2 regions of the Halomonas sp. BDJS001 genome follow, and region 1 is predicted to be linked to the other one. Evidence: predicted binding sites of a transcription regulator. Region 1 holds the regulator's gene; the other holds the start of a gene.
The links. The regulator FNR, encoded in region 1, switches genes on or off when oxygen is low (the NO sensors DNR and NnrR bind a similar motif). The targets are predictions, from matches to a motif close to TTGATNTANATCAA.

Region 1 (4,100 bases):
TGTGGGCTGGTCTACTCCATGTTGGCCTGGAGCTTGGCGATTGCCGACCCGCTCCAGGGTGCCCTGCTGATGGGCGCCTTTGGGCTTGGCACACTGCCGGCGCTGCTGGCCACGGGCCTGGCCGCGCGCCAGCTCAGCCATTTGATTCGCCACCCGGCAACGCGCAGCGTGGCGGCACTGACGATTATCGCTTTTGCCCTGTGGCAGCTGTGGACGCTTTCGGCACACAACCTCCATTAGTATGACGTGGCTCAACGTTTCCCCCCACTCTGGGGGTTAGTCTAGCGGCATTTCCTAACGTCGGAGTGCCCCTTCATGCCCGTTCATGCCCCCGCTGCCTTGCCCATTGCATCTGCGGCAGCCGCCACTCCTATGCAGCCGGTATGGGATGAAGCCTTGCTGCGCCGCTACGACACTAGCGGCCCGCGCTATACTTCCTACCCTACGGCTCTGTCGTTTCACGACCAGTTTACGCCTGACGACCTGACCCAGGCGCTGGAGCGTAGCAATGCCAGTAAGCGTTCACTCTCACTGTATGTTCACGTACCCTTCTGCCGCAAGATCTGCTTCTACTGCGCGTGTAACAAAATCGCCACCAAGAACACCGCTCTGGCCGAGCCTTATATAGCCCGGCTAGACCGCGAGATGGTGCTGACTGCCCGCCACTTGAATACCTCACGACCAGTGGAGCAATTGCACTGGGGTGGCGGTACGCCGACCTTTCTCAGCTTGAATCAGATGGGTGACCTGATTGATCGCCTGGACGCCCGTTTTGGCCTTTCATCGTCTGCTGATCGCGATTACGCCATTGAGATAGACCCTCGCGAAGCGGATGTGTTTACCCTGCGTCACCTACAGTCGTTAGGCTTTAACCGTATTAGTCTGGGCGTGCAGGATTTAAGCCCGCTGGTGCAGAAAGCGATTAACCGCATTCAGCCTCGGGTACTTACCGAAACGCTGATGGAGGAGGCGCACCGCCTGGGCTTTCGCTCGCTCAATATTGATCTTATTTACGGGTTACCGTTTCAGACAGAAAAGAGCTTTGCGAATACGCTTCGCCAGGTAATTGACCTCAACCCCGCGCGTCTTTCCGTGTTTAATTACGCGCACATGCCGGAGCGATTTGCCCCCCAGCGGCGTATTAACGTCGACGACTTGCCGGGTGGCGAAGAGAAATTGGCAATTCTGCGCGCCACCATCGAGATGCTTACCGCGGCAGGCTACGTGCATATCGGCATGGATCACTTTGCCCGCCCTGACGATAGCCTGGCCATTGCCCAGCGCGACGGTTCGCTACAGCGCAACTTCCAAGGCTACTCCAGCCACGCCCAGTGCGATTTAATCGGGCTTGGCGTTTCGGCAATTTCGCGCATCGATGACGTCTATGCGCAGAACCCTAGCGACCTGGCGCGCTATGAAGCGGCGTTGGATCAAGGCAAGCTTGCCACCGTACGCGGCGTGCGGCTGAGTGACGACGACCTAATCCGCCGGGATGTGATTGAGCGGCTGATGTGCGATATGGGCATTGATCTGGCGGCGGTCAGCCAGCGCTGGAACATTGATGCCCCCCGCTATTTTGCACCCGCGCTGGAACGTTTACAGGGCGCCGAGCAAGATGGCCTAATCATCCGTAGAGGTGATCAACTTATTGCCACGCCCATGGGGCGGCTGCTTATTCGCCATTTAGCCATGGCGTTCGATGCCCATCTTTCTGGGCAAACGGGACAGCGCTACTCTAAGATTGTCTAATCATCTTATTGCAGGCATGCTAACGCCACTACAATAAGTAAGAATTTACTAATTTTACCCTGACCCACTCAAGGAGCATCGTATGTTGGAACCCATGAGCAGCCGGCGCTCGCTACTCCACGAAGCGCGCTGCCAAACCTGCAGCCTTAGCTCGCTGTGCCTGCCGCTTGCCCTTGAGTTGGACGATATGGGGCAGTTCGATGCGATTATTCGCCGCCGTGCGCCGCTGAAAAAAGGCGAGCCTCTGTTTCGCCAAGGTGACACTTTCACCAGCGTTTACGCGGTGCGTTCAGGGAGTTTGAAACAGATCACCGCTGAAGGTAACGGCAGCGAACAGTTGACAAACTTCTACCTGCCCAGTGAACTGGTGGGACTGGATGGCATTGACGAAGAGCACTACCCCGGTAGCGTTATTGCACTGGAAACCACCACCGTCTGCGAGATCCCTTTTGACCGTCTGGATCTACTCTCGGAAGAGATCCCTGAGCTACGTGGCCAGCTGTATCGCAGCATGAGCAAAGAGTTACGTGATGATCGTCGTATGATGCGTCTGCTGTCGCGTAAAACCGCGGATCAGCGGCTGGCGAGCTTCCTGATTACGCTCTCGGATCGTTTTCGTCGCCGGGGCTACTCACCCTATAGTTTTCGCCTCTCAATGCCCAGAGCCGATATTGGCAACTACCTGGGCTTAGCAGTGGAAACCGTCAGCCGCATTTTAAGCCGCTTTCAGCAGCAGAACGTGGTAGCGGTTTCCGGGCGAGAGGTCAATATTCTCGACATGCCGCGCTTGATTACCCTCGCTGAAGAGGAAGAGCAAACGGTTAGCTGACGTTAAAGGCCTGGATGCGCCCTGCCAGCAGTTCCGCCTGTTTGGCCTCTAAGCCTTCAAAATCAAACAGGCTGCGGTCTGCCAACTGGGAGGGCGCAATATTGGTCACCGCTTTAAACATGCTTTCCAGGCGGCCCGGAAACTTTTTGTCCCACTCGGCGAGCATCTCTTTGACCACCTGACGCTGCATATTGGGCTGTGAGCCGCAGAGGTTGCAGGGGATGATCGGGAATTCCATCAACCGCGAAAATTCAGCAATATCAGCCTCTTTGCAGTAAGCCAATGGGCGAATAACGATATTTTTTCCATCATCGGATAACAGCTTGGGCGGCATCGCTTTCAGGTTGCCGCCGAAGAACATATTCAGAAACAGGGTTTCGAGGATATCTTCCCGATGATGGCCAAGAGCAATCTTATTGGCGCCAATCTCTTCGGCAAACCCATACAGCGAGCCACGCCGCAGCCGTGAACAGAGCGCGCAGGTGGTTTTGCCTTCTGGGGTCTTCTCCTTCACCACCGAATAGGTATCGCGCTCGACAATATGGTACTCCACGCCCAGCTTATCCAGATAGGCAGGCAGCACGTGTTCGGGAAAACCCGGCTGCTTCTGATCCAGATTGACCGCCACCAGTGAAAAATTAACCGGCGCATTGCGCTGCAAGTTGCGCAGAATCTCCAGCATGGTGTAGCTGTCCTTGCCGCCGGATAGGCACACCATCACGCGGTCGCCTTCATTGATCATTTGGTAATCAATAATCGCATTGCCCACTTCCCGGCGCAGACGCTTTTGCAGCTTGTTAAATTCACGCTTCTGCTTGGCATCAGCCAGCTCTGGCTGGTTTTGCTCAGCGTTAGCTGGGGTGGCTACAACTGTATCAAGGTGAGCAGGATCAAAGTGATCAAGAGATTGCATGGTATAGGCACTGCCGAGGGTATGGTGAAGAGAAGAGGTGCTACACAGAAATAATTGGGGGCTATTCTAACAACACTCTTCGCCTTGACCCAACTACTCGTGGCTCCTCCCTAAGCAGCCTGTGCCATAACACGCTGCAGGCGCATATACAGCAGTGCGCTGGCGGTGGCCTCGCCCAGTACGCTCTGCACGCCCATGGCGGGCACCTGCCAGCATGCCAACGCCTGGGTGAAGCTGCTGGGCGCTTCTACCTGGGGATGCAGTCGCCGCAGTTGGCGCTGATGCAGTCTCGCCACATCGACTTGGGCATTGGGCAGAGCAAAATTTAGCCGCTTGGTAAGCAGTGTATTCAACGCCCCAATACGCTGCTCCAACTGCCAGCCCACTATGGGTCGATTGCCGATAAATTCCACTAACGCGCTCAAGTTAGCGCTGCTTGGCGGCTGCACCTCCCCGGCCTCGCACAGCAAATGATGACGGCGCAGCGTCGCGCTCTCGGGCTGTTTCGTATTGCCTAGCGTCATCACAAAAGCGCGGCTGGTTCGTACCTGCTGCTGGCTTAGCGCCACCGCAGCCAAGCTGATCACCGGCGATGACGACGTGGGCGCT
Region 2 (4,100 bases), 2.0 Mb from region 1:
AGGCTCATGGCCCGACTCAAGCAGCGCAGCAATTGCATATGGTTAGTTTGAAGGTTGGGAAACTCTTCAATTCGTCTAAAGGGGATGTGCAGTAAACCGGATGTTTCAATGGCAATCACGGTACCTGCATAAAATCCCTCGCCAATAGCATCTAGGCCAATAATGTCGTCAGGTAGAAAAAAGTGTGTAAGCTGCTCATTGTCGTTTTTGCACTGAAGCGTTTGTTTTAGCATGCCAGATTGTACGATGTATAAGCCTTGAAAAGCATCCCCTTGGTATAATAGCGTTTTTTTTCTACGCAAGATTAATATGGATCGAGATAGGTTTTTCAACTCTTGTACAATTAAAAGGGAAGAGTGACTGGAAGTCGCTCGTTGTTCGAGATATGGCTTATCCAAACCAGTAAACGTTTCCATACGTTTTACCCTAGATTCTGCAACGAAAATTAGTGCAAGCGCCGTGAGCCACGAACGATTTTTAAAAATGGTTTTACCGTAAGTATTGTAATTCAGTTAGTTATGTGTTTTTTTTGATTTTTTAGACGCTGGCGAAATTAAGCGTAGAAGAGATTTTGAGTTGTGCAATACGAAAAAAGTAGGTGTTTTTTATATTTGAAGTTTATTTAAAAAATGGCTGTTCGTGATGATTCTTAAGTTAAAAAAGAGGGGGGCAATATTAGGTAGCACCCTGAAGCTGCATCTTGCCAGTTAATTCAGTCTTGGCGTTTCTCTGGCGAACCAGTGTTCGACTGGTCTTGTCGAAAAGAAAGCCTTGTTCATGGCTGCTTCACGTAGCTCCCCGGTGCATCTTCTAATGGCGGATAGTCGTTTGACCCTAGAGTTGGCTTTCTAACCAGAGGCCCTGAGCGTTTCTCAAGCCAGATTTGCCACTCTTCCCACCAGGAGCCTGGCTGTATGGTTGTGCTCTCAAGCCAAGTGTCGGGGTCAATATAACTATCTTTTTCATGGGCCACCGTTATTCGGTAGTGCCGGTGAGGGTGCTCAGGAGGGCTAATAATGCCCGCATTATGGCCACCGCTGGTGAGCAGGAAAGTGATTTCAGGTGCATCAGAAAGCAAGTGCAGTCTGTAAGTGGATCGCCAAGGTGCAACGTGGTCCCATTCGGTGCCGACACAGAAGATCGGTACCTGTATATCGCTAAGCGCTACTGGGTGGTCATCCACCCGCAAGCTAGGGTCGCGAAAGCGACGATCCTGAGGTAAGGGGATAATGCAAGGAGGGGCATTGCGGTCAAAAGCCGAATGGCTAGCCCAGGAAAGCAAGCGTAGCTGTTTTTTAAGCGCTTTTTGTAGCAAATGAGCTTGGGTTCCTGGCGAAAGGGCCAGGCTGGATAGCCAGTCCAAATAAGTAAGCATGACCGACGAGGGTGAAATACCCATAGTCAGCCCCGCCAGTGAAGCACGCACTAGTCTATCAATATCTTGGTGCTGAGAATTTTCGTAAAACATATGTCTCATGCCTCACGTGCGGTTATTAACATGGGCGCAGTTACGCTTATCTAGTATCAGTGTCTATTTCACTCTTCAGTTTGGTCGCTGACGAGGAAAACTCAAGCTCTGAAATTTATATTTTATAAAAAGCAGTTGCTAAGAATAATTATCAAGGGTGTTGGATGAATTTTGGGTGTTATGTTCTGTTTTGATCTAGGTCAATTTTTACGTATGTTAATACTTTTTGATGACTTTAATAATCTACTTTTCATTTGGGGTTGGGCTATAAAAAATAAAATGGTTATTTGTGATCATTGAGAGAATTTGTCGATACTGAAATGGGCAATATGTTTTGTATTGCTTGTGTGAAAAACCTAAGTAGGAGTGATGAAATGAACAAGACTGCCATCAAACCTTCAGTAGAGGATAAAAGTAATGCCCAGACACCTAGTCGTGCATTGAGCCCCTTGGATGAGTTTGACCGTATGATGGAAGGGTTTTTTGAACGCAGTTGGATGAAACCCTTCTTTAAAGACGATGTATTGAAAGAGCGCTTGGGGCTGTTCTCTCAACGCAACCCTAAGGTTGATATTATTGATCGCGAAAAGGAAATAATAGTACGTGCTGAAGTTTCTGGAATTGATCGAAAAGAATTGGAGGTTGAAGTGACTGAGCATTCGGTAATATTGAAAGGTCAGCGGTCTGGTGAGACTGAAGAAAAAAGGATGAGTATTTTTATTCGGAAATATGCAAGGCTCTTTTTCTAGGACGGTTGCTTTACCCGCTGAAGTGGATGCGCAAAATGCTGACGCTAAGTTTAAGGATGGTATCTTGACAATTACTTTGCCTAAAGAAAAAAAGACTTCACGACGTAAGTTAGACGTTAAATTAGCCAGCTGAGTCAGGTAAGTAATTGTTAATAGGTAATGTGTGCTAACTGAAAGTGTCTGCGCCTAAGTTCACTCATACGGTTAAAGGAGATATAGCTATGTTTAAGTCAGATACTCAAATTCAGCAAGATGTGCTTGCTGAACTCAATGGGAATCCTCCGTTCGCGCTACAGATATTGGAGTGGAGGTGAAAGACGGCATTGTGACACTGGCTGGGCATGTCGATAGCTATGCAGAGAAGTGGCATGCAGAAACCGCAGCACAGAGAGTCAGCGGTGTGAAAGGGGTTGCGGTAGAAATTGACGTGAAGTTGCCAGGAAGTAATCAGCGCACCGATGCGGATATCGCACGAGCGGTGAAGAACACGCTGGAGTGGAATGTATTTATACCCAATGATCCGTTGAAAGTAATGGTAGAGGATGGTTGGGTGACGCTGACTGGAGAAGTTCCCTGGGAGTATCAACGCCGTTTGGCTGCTAGTTCTATCCGCTACCTGGCCGGTGTTACCGGTGTTAGCAATCAAATCGTTCTAAAACCTAAGCCGACGGCGGCGGCTGTCAAGGCTGATATTGAAGCCTCACTGAAACGTAGGGCTGTTCAGGATGCTAACGCCATCAAAGTAGAAGTGCATGATCATGATGTAACACTGAGTGGGAAGGTGCACAGCCTCGCAGAAAAAAACTTAATACATAATGCGGTCTGGAATTCACCCGGTGTTTGGAAGGTTACAGATAATATAAAAACTTAATGCGTTGGCTGTTGAGAAGGGGGAAGGGTCGACGAATCCCAGGGGGGAGCGACGACCCTTTGTCTTTTTGGCTTCGCTTTTCTGGAATGTAGTGGGGGGAGATTGGTGTTGACGCTGGCGTTATGAGCGCCCCGACTTTGCGCAGGGCGTTGGCGTGTTGTATGCCCCGAGGCAAACTGTGTATCTGGATACGTTGGCGCATCAGGTATCCTCTACGCTTCCCTATCCCACCGTCTGACTCTTGCCAAGGAAGTTACCCATGTTTTCCCCAAAACGCGTTGTCCTCACCTCGTTCATCGTTATGTTTGCGCTACTGCCACCCACGCTATTCGCCCAGGATGCCCACATTGGCAGCGTGCGTACCGAGTTCAAGCTGCTGGGCCCGAACAACACCATTGAAGTGGAGCGCTTCGATGACCCTAAGGTTGAGGGTATTTCCTGTTATCTCTCCTATTCGCAGATTGGCGGAATCTCTGGTGCGGTGGGGCTGGCTGAGGAGGCCAGTGAGGCGAGCGTGGCGTGTCGGCAGACAGGGGAGATTGTCTTCGACCCCGCGGAAGTAGAGGAGCAAGAGGTAATTTTTAGTCAACGCCGCTCGGCGCTTTTCAAGAATATGCGCGTCGTGCGCATGCATGATGCAGAAACAGAGACCTTTGTGTACCTGACCTATAGCACCAAGCTGGTTGATGGCTCGCCTAAAAATGCGATTACGGCTGTTCACTACGGTGATTTAGGAGGCGGGCAATAATTGATTCATGGGCGCCTAGCGAGGATTGCCGAACGTTTGTGTCCAGTAGGTCGAGTAGCGCGACTCTGGATCTGCGGCTTTCGCCATGCCCATCTCGGTAAAGGCGCCATTCATGATGTTGCGGCAGTGGCCGGGGCTGTCTAGCCAGCCTGCTACTACGGCAGAGACTGAGGTGTGGCCAGCGGCGATATTTTCCCCCACGGCTTGCCATGTGTAATCCTGATTACCCACCCGTTGCTCGATACCTGCGCCCTCCGGGCCGGT

Region 2: a site for FNR is predicted at 1,659-1,672, ahead of OM794_RS07420 (Hsp20/alpha crystallin family protein). Genes of this name have one in related genera too.

What each region holds. Positions count from the first base shown of each region.
Region 1 is NZ_CP110535.1:3,673,624-3,677,723, forward strand. Features, by position in the region: gene OM794_RS17145 (sulfite exporter TauE/SafE family protein) at 1-240, shown strand, start outside; gene hemN (oxygen-independent coproporphyrinogen III oxidase) at 316-1,749, shown strand; gene fnr (fumarate/nitrate reduction transcriptional regulator Fnr) at 1,832-2,578, shown strand; gene ttcA (tRNA 2-thiocytidine(32) synthetase TtcA) at 2,571-3,491, opposite strand; gene OM794_RS17165 (DNA polymerase III subunit epsilon) at 3,602-4,100, opposite strand, start outside.
Region 2 is NZ_CP110535.1:1,646,732-1,650,831, forward strand. Features, by position in the region: gene OM794_RS07410 (helix-turn-helix domain-containing protein) at 1-416, opposite strand, end outside; gene OM794_RS07415 (poly-beta-hydroxybutyrate polymerase N-terminal domain-containing protein) at 776-1,468, opposite strand; gene OM794_RS07420 (Hsp20/alpha crystallin family protein) at 1,843-2,217, shown strand; gene OM794_RS07425 (Hsp20/alpha crystallin family protein) at 2,198-2,350, shown strand; gene OM794_RS07430 (BON domain-containing protein) at 2,528-3,088, shown strand; gene OM794_RS07435 (CreA family protein) at 3,348-3,836, shown strand; gene OM794_RS07440 (CAP domain-containing protein) at 3,852-4,100, opposite strand, start outside.